One region of the Pseudoalteromonas sp. 0802 genome, then DNA from elsewhere that is predicted to be linked to it. Evidence: predicted binding sites of a transcription regulator. Region 1 holds the regulator's gene; the other holds the start of a gene.

Region 1 (4,584 bases):
GCCGTTTTGGCTAACATACCGCGCACTTGAACAAATTGACCACTATTGAGTGACTTGGTCACTTGTTTGAGTTGTTGTAGTGGGTAATCTTGTTCAAAGGCTTCTGGCATTGGCGTCCTTACAACTGAAAAAAGTTTAAATAGGCTAAGCAAATACAGCATAGTTGCTTTGTAGTGTATTTGCAGAGATATCGTCGCACTGCGATAAATTTATTAAGAGTTTTGTAATTTAGAAAAGCGAGCGATATAAAAGTAGGATATTTAAAGGGAATTTTAAATATCCGAATTAAGTTTACCGTAAACCCTGAAGTCTTAGCAAATGCTATTCTTGCTCGTGGAAGCGTTGTGCAATTAATTCGCCGATTGCCGTTAATGCAGCATCGGCGTCAGGGCCTTCGCACACAACGCGAACTTCTTTACCCTGACTACTTTCAAGTAGCATTAATGCTAACACGCTGTCGCCTTCAGCTTCTTTATCATCTTGATAAAGCGTAATTTTGGCATCAAATTGCAGCGCTAATTGCGCTAAAACAGTAGCAGCACGAGCATGTAAGCCAAGTTTGTTTTGAATTAAAAAGGTATCTTCAGCGTGCATTGTTGGTGCCTAATTAAATGTCTTGTTCGCGGTGGCGAATTTTTACATTAGCATGGCTTTTGGCAAAGCTCTCACCAATTGTTTGCGCTAAGTAAACAGAGCGATGCTGGCCGCCGGTACAACCAATAGCAATGGTCAGGTAACTGCGGTTATTACGCTCTAAATGTGGCAACCAAGTTTGCACAAAGGTTTGTATTTGCCACGTGAACTTTTGCACTATGCTGTGGCTAGCTAGGTAATCTTTTACTGGTTGATCAAGGCCTGTTAGTGGCTTTAAATCAGGTTCCCAGTGTGGGTTAGGTAAAAAGCGTGCATCAAAAACGTAGTCAGCTTCTTTTGGAATACCATGCTTAAAGCCAAACGACATAAAAGTAATAATCAGCTTTTTATCTTTTTTACCTAAAATCTTTTCGCGAATTGATTCTGCTAACTGATGAACACTCAGATCAGTGGTATCAATCATAAAGTCAGCGCGAGTGATCAACACATCAAGCAGGATTTTTTCTTGTTTAATGGCCAGATCAAGCGGCAAAGAATCAATAGATAGTGGATGCAAGCGGCGTGTTTCTGAAAAGCGCTTGATCAGAGTTTGGTCATCACTGTCTAAATAGAATAGTGTTGGGTTTGCGAAACCTGGCAGGTACTCAAGAATATCATTAAATTCTTGCTGCTCTTTCGGTAAGTTACGCACGTCGATGCTGACCGCTATTTTATCGTAGTTATCAGACACACTACGTACGAGCGAAGGCAGTAAATTAACCGGAATATTATCAACGCAATAATAGCCCAAGTCTTCAAGTACTCGTAAAGCGACCGATTTACCTGAGCCTGAGCGACCGCTGATAATTATTAATTCCATTTATGCCTCTGCTGATATGACCTGAAACAGTTGCTGATCGGTAGTAGCACTACGCAGCTGTTTACAAAATTCTTTATCTTTAAGTCTATCAGCAATTGTTGATAAGGTCTTTAGGTGAAGCTGACAGTCACCATCTGGTACGATGAGTGCCACAAAAATATCAACTGGACGATTATCAATTGCATCAAAATTAATAGGGGATTCACTCACTATCACAAATGCATGAGGCTCATCTGCGCCGCTCATTCGGCCATGTGGAATAGCAATACCTCGGCCAATGCCGGTGCTACCTAGTTTTTCTCGGTTGAGTAAAGCATCTAGGATATCTTGTTGCGATAAATGAGGAAGCTGCTGGTGGGCCAGTTCGCTGATATATTCAAGAATTCTTTTTTTGCTATTAAAAAGGACCGCAGCTTTGCTGCAGTCCTGGTTAGTAAGTGAACTTAGTTTCATAATTTAATGTCGAGCTAATTTCTCTTTGTGTTTAATGACTTGGCGATCAAGTTTATCGATCAGTGAGTCAATGGCTGCGTACATATCTTGATGTTCTGTAGAAGCGAACAATTCGCCTCCGTTTACATGTAAAGTTGCTTCTGCTTTTTGGCTTAATTTTTCTACATCTAGAATGACATGAACATTATTAATATGGTCAAAATGCCTTTCTAGTTTTGCAAACTTGGTGTTTACATAGTCTCTTAATGAATCTGTGATTTCTACATGACGACCAGTTAAATTTAGTTGCATAAGCATTTTTCCTTCTATGTAAAACGTCTAAATCAGACTCTTACGCTGATTAGACGGAGGTATTGCTAGAGACTCACGATATTTTGCAATTGTACGTCTAGCTACTTTAATTCCTTGCTCAGCCAATATATCTGCAATTTTGCTATCACTCAATGGTTTAGCTGAGTTTTCTGCAGCGACTAACTTCTTGATTAAAGCGCGTATTGCTGTAGAAGAACACTCACCACCATTTTCGGTGCTGACATGGCTTGAGAAGAAATATTTCAACTCAAAAATACCCCGTGGGGTATGCATATATTTTTGCGTTGTTACCCGTGAAATCGTCGATTCATGCATTTCGACCATTTCAGCAACATCATTTAGCACCATCGGCTTCATTGCTTCAGGGCCATGCTCAAAGAAAGCTTGTTGTTGTTGAACGATACAGTTGGTCACTTTTAATAGCGTATCGTTACGGCTTTCTAAGCTTTTAATAAACCACTTAGCTTCTTGTAAGTGAGAGCGAATAAATTGGCTGTCGCTACTTGATTTTACAGAGCGAGACATCGCCGCATATTGGCTGTTCACTCTAATCTTTGGCATACAGTCTGGGTTTAACTCGACTACCCAGCGACCTTTTACTTTTTTTACTGATACATCAGGTATAACGTACTCAGACTCTTCGCGCACTATGCTATCCGCAGGCTTAGGATTTAAGCTGTGGATTAGTGTCATCACTTCTTTAAGCTCGTTTTCTTTAAGCTTAGTCTTTTTCATCAAAGTTCGATAGTCGCGACTCGCTAATAATTCGATATGCTCAGATAAAACCATTTTAGTTTCAGCTAAATATGGCGTATTAGCATCGAATTGGCGTAACTGAATGCACAGACATTCTTGTAAACTGCGCGCACCAATACCCACAGGATCAAATAACTGAATTCTTTTTAAGACCGCTTCGACTTCATCAAGTTCGATTTCTTCTTCATCGTTATTTTGATTAAAGCTTTCGACTATATCTTCACAGCTTACCGTTAAAATACCTGAGTCATCGATAGCTTCTACAATTGCCACAGCAATCGCTTCATCAGTAGGGCTAAATGGCGTGAGCTGTAATTGCCACATTAGGTATTCATGAAGGGTTTCGGTTGATGCTCCCTGGTAGATAGATTCATCTTCAGGCATTGGCCCTGACGATGTTGAAGGGGCGGCACTCATGTACTCATCCCACGTGACGTCCATTGCTAAGTCATCGCTTACGGTGTCTTTATTGAGAGCATCACTACTTTCTTGCTCGTACTCGCTAGGTGCTTCTTCGGCAGACGCGCTGACTTGCACATCGTCAGGCTCCGCTTTTTGCTCATTCTTGCCGGTGCTTTCTTCATTGTAATCCGCTTCTTCCACTTCAAGCAGGGGATTACTATCAAGCGCTTCTTGAATTTCTTGCTGGAGATCCAATGTACTGAGCTGCAACAAACGAATCGCTTGTTGCAGTTGTGGAGTCATTGTAAGTTGCTGGCCCATGCGCAGCTGTAATGATTGCCTCATGTATCCCTAACAATCCTTTTTAAGTTATCGATAACTGTATAAACACAGTTATCGATTTATTGTCATTGTTATAAGTCTAGCAGATGCTCTAGTCGCTGGCGTAATGGTTACAGCCTGAATTGCTCGCCTAGATATACATCGCGTACAGTTTGGTCTGCTAATACGTGCTCAGGTGTGCCTGATGCAATTAGCTCCCCATGAGAAACAATGTAGGCTTTTTCACAAACATCAAGGGTTTCTCGAACATTATGGTCAGTAATTAGTACACCGATACCACGATTTTTTAGGTGCTCAATAATTTTCTTTATATCTAACACTGAAATTGGATCAACACCAGCAAAAGGCTCATCTAAAAGGATAAATTTAGGATTAGCGGCTAATGCGCGAGCAATTTCTACACGGCGTCGCTCACCACCTGACAGCGCCATACCTTGGCTGTCACGAATGTGTTGAATACTAAACTCATCGAGTAAGCTATTGAGTGTTTCTTCGCGGGTGGTTTTATTTAGATCTTTACGAGTTTCTAAAATGGCCATCAAGTTTTGGTAAACCGTCAACTTTCGAAAAATTGACGATTCTTGTGGCAGATAGCCAATACCTAAACGCGCACGGCTATGCATTGGTAAAAGGGTGATATCGTTATCATCAATACTGATTTTACCTTTGTCGCTAGGTACTAGGCCTACAATCATATAGAAGGTCGTTGTTTTACCTGCGCCATTTGGACCAAGCAAGCCAACAATACTGCCAGCTTCAACTTCAAGACCGACATTTTTAACCACTTGGCGGCCTTTGTAGCTTTTAGCTAAAAGCTCTGCTTTTAATGTGCTCATGGTTGGCCTTTATTATCTTTTTTATTTTCA
Region 2 (4,584 bases), on a different contig from region 1:
ATCGGTGCACTTGAAATTTACGTGTACCTGAGTTTACGCAAAGCACTAAAAGATATGTTCGATGTTGAAGGTGTACGCATACTGTTATGTGTGCTTGCGGTGCTGGTATTAGCTTTTCATGCCACTGTGTTATGTGATGTTTATCTTGCCGTAGCTGGTGATAAAGCATCGAATGATGTAGTAGAAAGTATTTCAATTATTGCCATGGTGGTCTCGGCTGGAAGTTTAGGCTTGTATGCCTTAGTGGGTTTGATCACAGCCGCGTTATTACTAACAAAGCGCCATGGAATGTCATCGTTGCTAACGGTGTTTTCTATCCTATTGTTGCTAATGTGCATCTTACAGCTAACGGTGATTTTTGCTTACTTGAATGTGTTTTTATTCCCAGCAGCATTATTAATTTTAATGGTGTTCTTTATCAAAAAGCCTGAGCAAATCGAAGTGATTTAACAACGCTTTGTAACACAAGGAATAGGGTATGAGCTGGTTTAAAACGATTCTGTTAACGCTATTTTTGTCATTTGTTTGGGCTGCTACCTGTGTGTATGGTGGTGTCAGTGGTTGGTTTTTAAAACCCATTGCCGAAACGGGCAATACTGAGCAATTTATTGCTAATAGTCAGGCGCAGATTGCCAACAATCACGCAAACATTGCTTATGTTTTGATTGAAAATGGCCAAGTGGTTTTTCAAGATTACTCAAAAAGCAAAGATGAAATAACCGCAAATACTTTGTTCCCCGTGGCATCGCTCAGTAAATTTATTACCGCCTATGGTGTGATGACTCTGGCTGAGCAACAACAAGTTCGTTTAGATCAGGCGATTAATGAGCAACTGACGGGTTGGCAGTTACCTGAATCAGAGTTTGATAATCAATCAGTTAGCCTTGCTCATCTGTTATCTCATACTGCTGGGCTTGGCGATGGTTTGGGCTTTGCTGATATTGAGCTAAATGAAACCGTACCAAGCTTGCTTGCGTCGCTAAACAAGCCGCTATCATCAACGGGTGTGCGTGAAATTAAAGTCACCAAGCCTGTGGGCGATTTTCAGTATTCTGGGGGCGGCTATTTGATACTGGAGCTGCTGGTCGAAGAAAAAACGAATCAACGCTTTGCAACTTGGATGGCTGATAACGTCTTTAAGCCAGTCAATATGACTGATGCTAGTTACGATGTACTCACTGAGTTAGACAACATCGCACCTGCTTATGATAAAAGCGGTCAAGCTGCGGGGCATTTTCAATACGCATCGGCAGCGGCAACAGGCTTACTGGCAAGTAGCCATGACTTAATCGCTTTAGTGCAAGCATTAACATCACCTCAAACAGGGCAGTTAAGCCCGCAAATGATCAGTACCATGCGAGCGCCTTTGGCAATTAGCTTAGGCGCACCAATTTGGGGGCTAGGTACCATGCTTTATGCACCAACAGCATCGGGAGATTTTGTGTTTGGCCATGATGGCGCGAATGAGCCAGCAATAAATAGCACACTTCGCATCAACCCAGATAACAATGATGCAATCATCGTACTTAGTAGCGGCGGTGAACATATTGCATCAAAGCTCGGTTATGAATGGACGCTTTGGCAAACCGGTTACCCCGACTTTTTAGCGTTTGATGTTGCCTTGCAAAGTGCTTTTGTACCTTGCTTAATAGGCCTTGGCATCATCTTGATAGGTATGCTTTTGGTGCGTTTCAAAAAAGCGAAATAAGCAATTGATGTTAGGTTTAAATTATTTTTCTGCTTTACCCAGTAATTAGTAGCATTGTCATTGTTCATTAACGTGAACAGCTATAGTATTTGCTTTACATTGATTATTCAGGGTAGGGCGCATGTTACGATTTTTTTCTATAGACCAAGGTGTGATCACAGAAACTGAGCCAGCTGCAGATACGCCTCTTGCAACCGCCATAAAAAATGCCCACTGGATTGATACCATAAATCCAACCGAAGAAGAACGACAAGCGCTGGCAAGCACGCTTAATATCACACTACCTGGTGCTGATGATGTTGAAGAAATCGAAGCCTCTTCCCGTTGTTTTATTGACCATGAAGGCTTGCATGTGCATGCGCTTTTCATGTCACCAAATGAAGGGCGCTTTAATACGGTAACCGTGGCTTGTTTGCTACAAGACAACTGCTTGCTGACAATCCGCGATGATGAACTAGCCGATTTTCGTCTATTACGACTGCGTGCTCGTAAAGGGCAAGTAGCGTGTGATAATCCAAAGCAACTTTTGGTGACTTTATTTGACCAAAAAGTCGAAAACCACGCTGATATGCTTGAAGACATGCATCACCAATTAGAAAAACTCAGTGCCTACGTACTTGAAGAAGATGATTCTGATTTAGAAGAAGCTGTTAGCCGAATTTCTCGCCTTGAAGATAATAACGGTAAGGTGCGTTTATGTTTGATGGATACTCGCCGGAATATCTCGTTTTTACTGCGCCACCTAGGAGCGCCTACAGAAGATCGAGAATCACTACGTGAAATTGTGCTTGATATTGATACCCTCATGTCTCACTGTACATTTTTGTTTGATAAGGTTAATTTCTTAATGGACTCGACTCAGGGTTTTATTAACATCGAACAAAACCAAATTATCAAAACTTTCTCAATTGCCTCTGTGGTGTTTTTACCGCCGACCGTCGTCGCCAGTATTTATGGAATGAATTTTAATAGCATGCCTGAACTGCAATGGGCATGGGGTTACCCGTTTGCAATTGGCATTATGTTGCTGTCTGGCTTTGCACCATACTTGTTCTTTAAACATAAAGGTTGGTTGTAACAAAGCATAAAAAAGCCCAGCAATTGCTGGGCAAGGGGTCTTCGGATAGACCTAGGGGGTTTAACCTTTCAATTCGCCGGTAGAAGATTCGATATGTGCACGAACAAACCATTGAAATTGTTCTAAATCAGCCAGTTGGCCGGTGATCATATCTTCAGAAACTGGGTCTAGCTCACCAAGCTTATCGATAGCTGAACGGTGGTCTTTATTGACTCCGTTATATACTTTATCAAGGGCTGTTAGATGGTCAGTAACTAAGCCTTTACCAATTGAATAATCTTGCCAAGTACGGCGTTCTACAATTGATTGTGGTGTGCCAACAGGTACGCCGCCCATAGTTGCAATACGCTCTGCAATCGTGTCAGTCATCTCTTGCACTGCGCTTACTTGCGGGTCTAACATTTCGTGTACACCAATAAAATTAGGACCAACAACATTCCAATGAATGTGTTTTAAAGTGAGGTGTAAATCGATTAAAGCGACCATGCGCTGGTCTAGAATAGCAATCGTGTCAGCTGCAGCTTGGTCTTTAACACCGGGTGCTGTAAATTCTGCGATTTTTGATGATGAATTACTCATTACTCCTCCGAGATTATCTATAAAATTCCTTTCGCTTTTAGTTTAAAAGCGCGCTTGATTAGGTAGAAGCAAGCGCTGTGCCTAAAATAAACATAACGTTAAATTATTGAATTTTAAGGTTTAATTTGATTCTGTTTTGAGGTGGAGTGGTTGTGGTGAGGTATGAGTATGAAAACTCTGCACACCTTCTGTAAAAAATTCAGTGTGCAGATACAAATTTACGACTTAAGAAAGCAATGCAGCTGCTAAACGAACAAAATCAGATGAAGTTAGAATTCCCACTAGGTTGTTTTCTTTATCAACCACAGGCATGCAGCCATGACGGTTTTCAACAAAAAACTTAGCAACTTCGTGAAGCGGTTGCTCTGGCGAGATACTAGTAAAATCGGTAGCCATAATATCAACTACTTTAGTTTGCTTTTCTTTGCGTTCAAGGGCGCTGGCGCTGTAATTAGCCATGATATTCATTACCTGAGCAATCATGATTTTTTGCGTTAACATGCCAACTAAGCCACCGTGCTCATTGATCACTGGAATATGGCGAACATTCTTCTCTTTCATTAGATTATGCGCGTCATGCAGGGTATTTTGCGCACTTATGGCGAATGGGTCTGGCGTCATCAAATCACTAACTAGGTGTGTCATGGCTAAATCCTTACAATTAATCAAGTTGTGGTAAGTCTAGCGCTTATCGAGTTAATTGCACTTTAGTGAGATCAAAGTTTTAGTGATTAACGGTGCAAGTACCTGCATTACTTTGCTGACAATAGTGAAAGTCTAAATAATAGTGAGACTTAGCTGGGCGTTCACCTTTAGTGAGGTATTGATACATCAACTCGGTAGAAAGTCGGCCCATTTCAAAAGGGTTTTGACCAATATTGGCCGATGATAATCCTTGCTGTAATACTTCTAATTGCATTTGCTCAGTATCAGCAGAAACGATCACCACCTCTTGATTGGCAATGCGTTGTTTATGTTTAGCAATCACGTTTGCATAGTTAGAGTTAAATTGAGCAAAACCCGCTACCGCTAAAAATAGTGGTGGATTTTCAAGGTTAAGCAGTTTGTCGAGTTGACCGAGGGAGACTTCTCGCTTGCCTAAGCTATATAAAGGGCATCTATCGAACTCACTCCAGCCATTTTCACCGCTTAAACGTTTATCTTTTTGCCCAGATAACGCATAGCGAACACCTTCAATACGCTTGTTTAAATTAGGTGT

Evidence for each region. Region 1 encodes sigma-54, which starts transcription at its own class of promoters, with help from an activator protein. Its sites were predicted from a motif close to GTTGGCACGNNNNTNGNNT; they were not measured.
Region 2: dps (DNA starvation/stationary phase protection protein Dps) is a predicted target of sigma-54. The motif match lies at 3,432-3,450, and genes of this name have one in related genera.

What each region holds. Positions count from the first base shown of each region.
Region 1 is NZ_JABVXE010000025.1:15,319-19,902, forward strand. Features, by position in the region: gene mgtE (magnesium transporter) at 1-110, opposite strand, end outside; gene HUS61_RS19465 (HPr family phosphocarrier protein) at 322-594, opposite strand; gene rapZ (RNase adapter RapZ) at 608-1,453, opposite strand; gene ptsN (PTS IIA-like nitrogen regulatory protein PtsN) at 1,454-1,906, opposite strand; gene hpf (ribosome hibernation promoting factor) at 1,910-2,197, opposite strand; gene HUS61_RS19485 (RNA polymerase factor sigma-54) at 2,225-3,721, opposite strand; gene lptB (LPS export ABC transporter ATP-binding protein) at 3,829-4,554, opposite strand; gene lptA (lipopolysaccharide transport periplasmic protein LptA) at 4,551-4,584, opposite strand, start outside.
Region 2 is NZ_JABVXE010000008.1:30,729-35,312, forward strand. Features, by position in the region: gene HUS61_RS13480 (hypothetical protein) at 1-450, shown strand, start outside; gene HUS61_RS13485 (serine hydrolase) at 479-1,708, shown strand; gene corA (magnesium/cobalt transporter CorA) at 1,830-2,786, shown strand; gene dps (DNA starvation/stationary phase protection protein Dps) at 2,847-3,365, opposite strand; gene HUS61_RS13500 (HPP family protein) at 3,591-4,010, opposite strand; gene HUS61_RS13505 (substrate-binding domain-containing protein) at 4,090-4,584, opposite strand, start outside.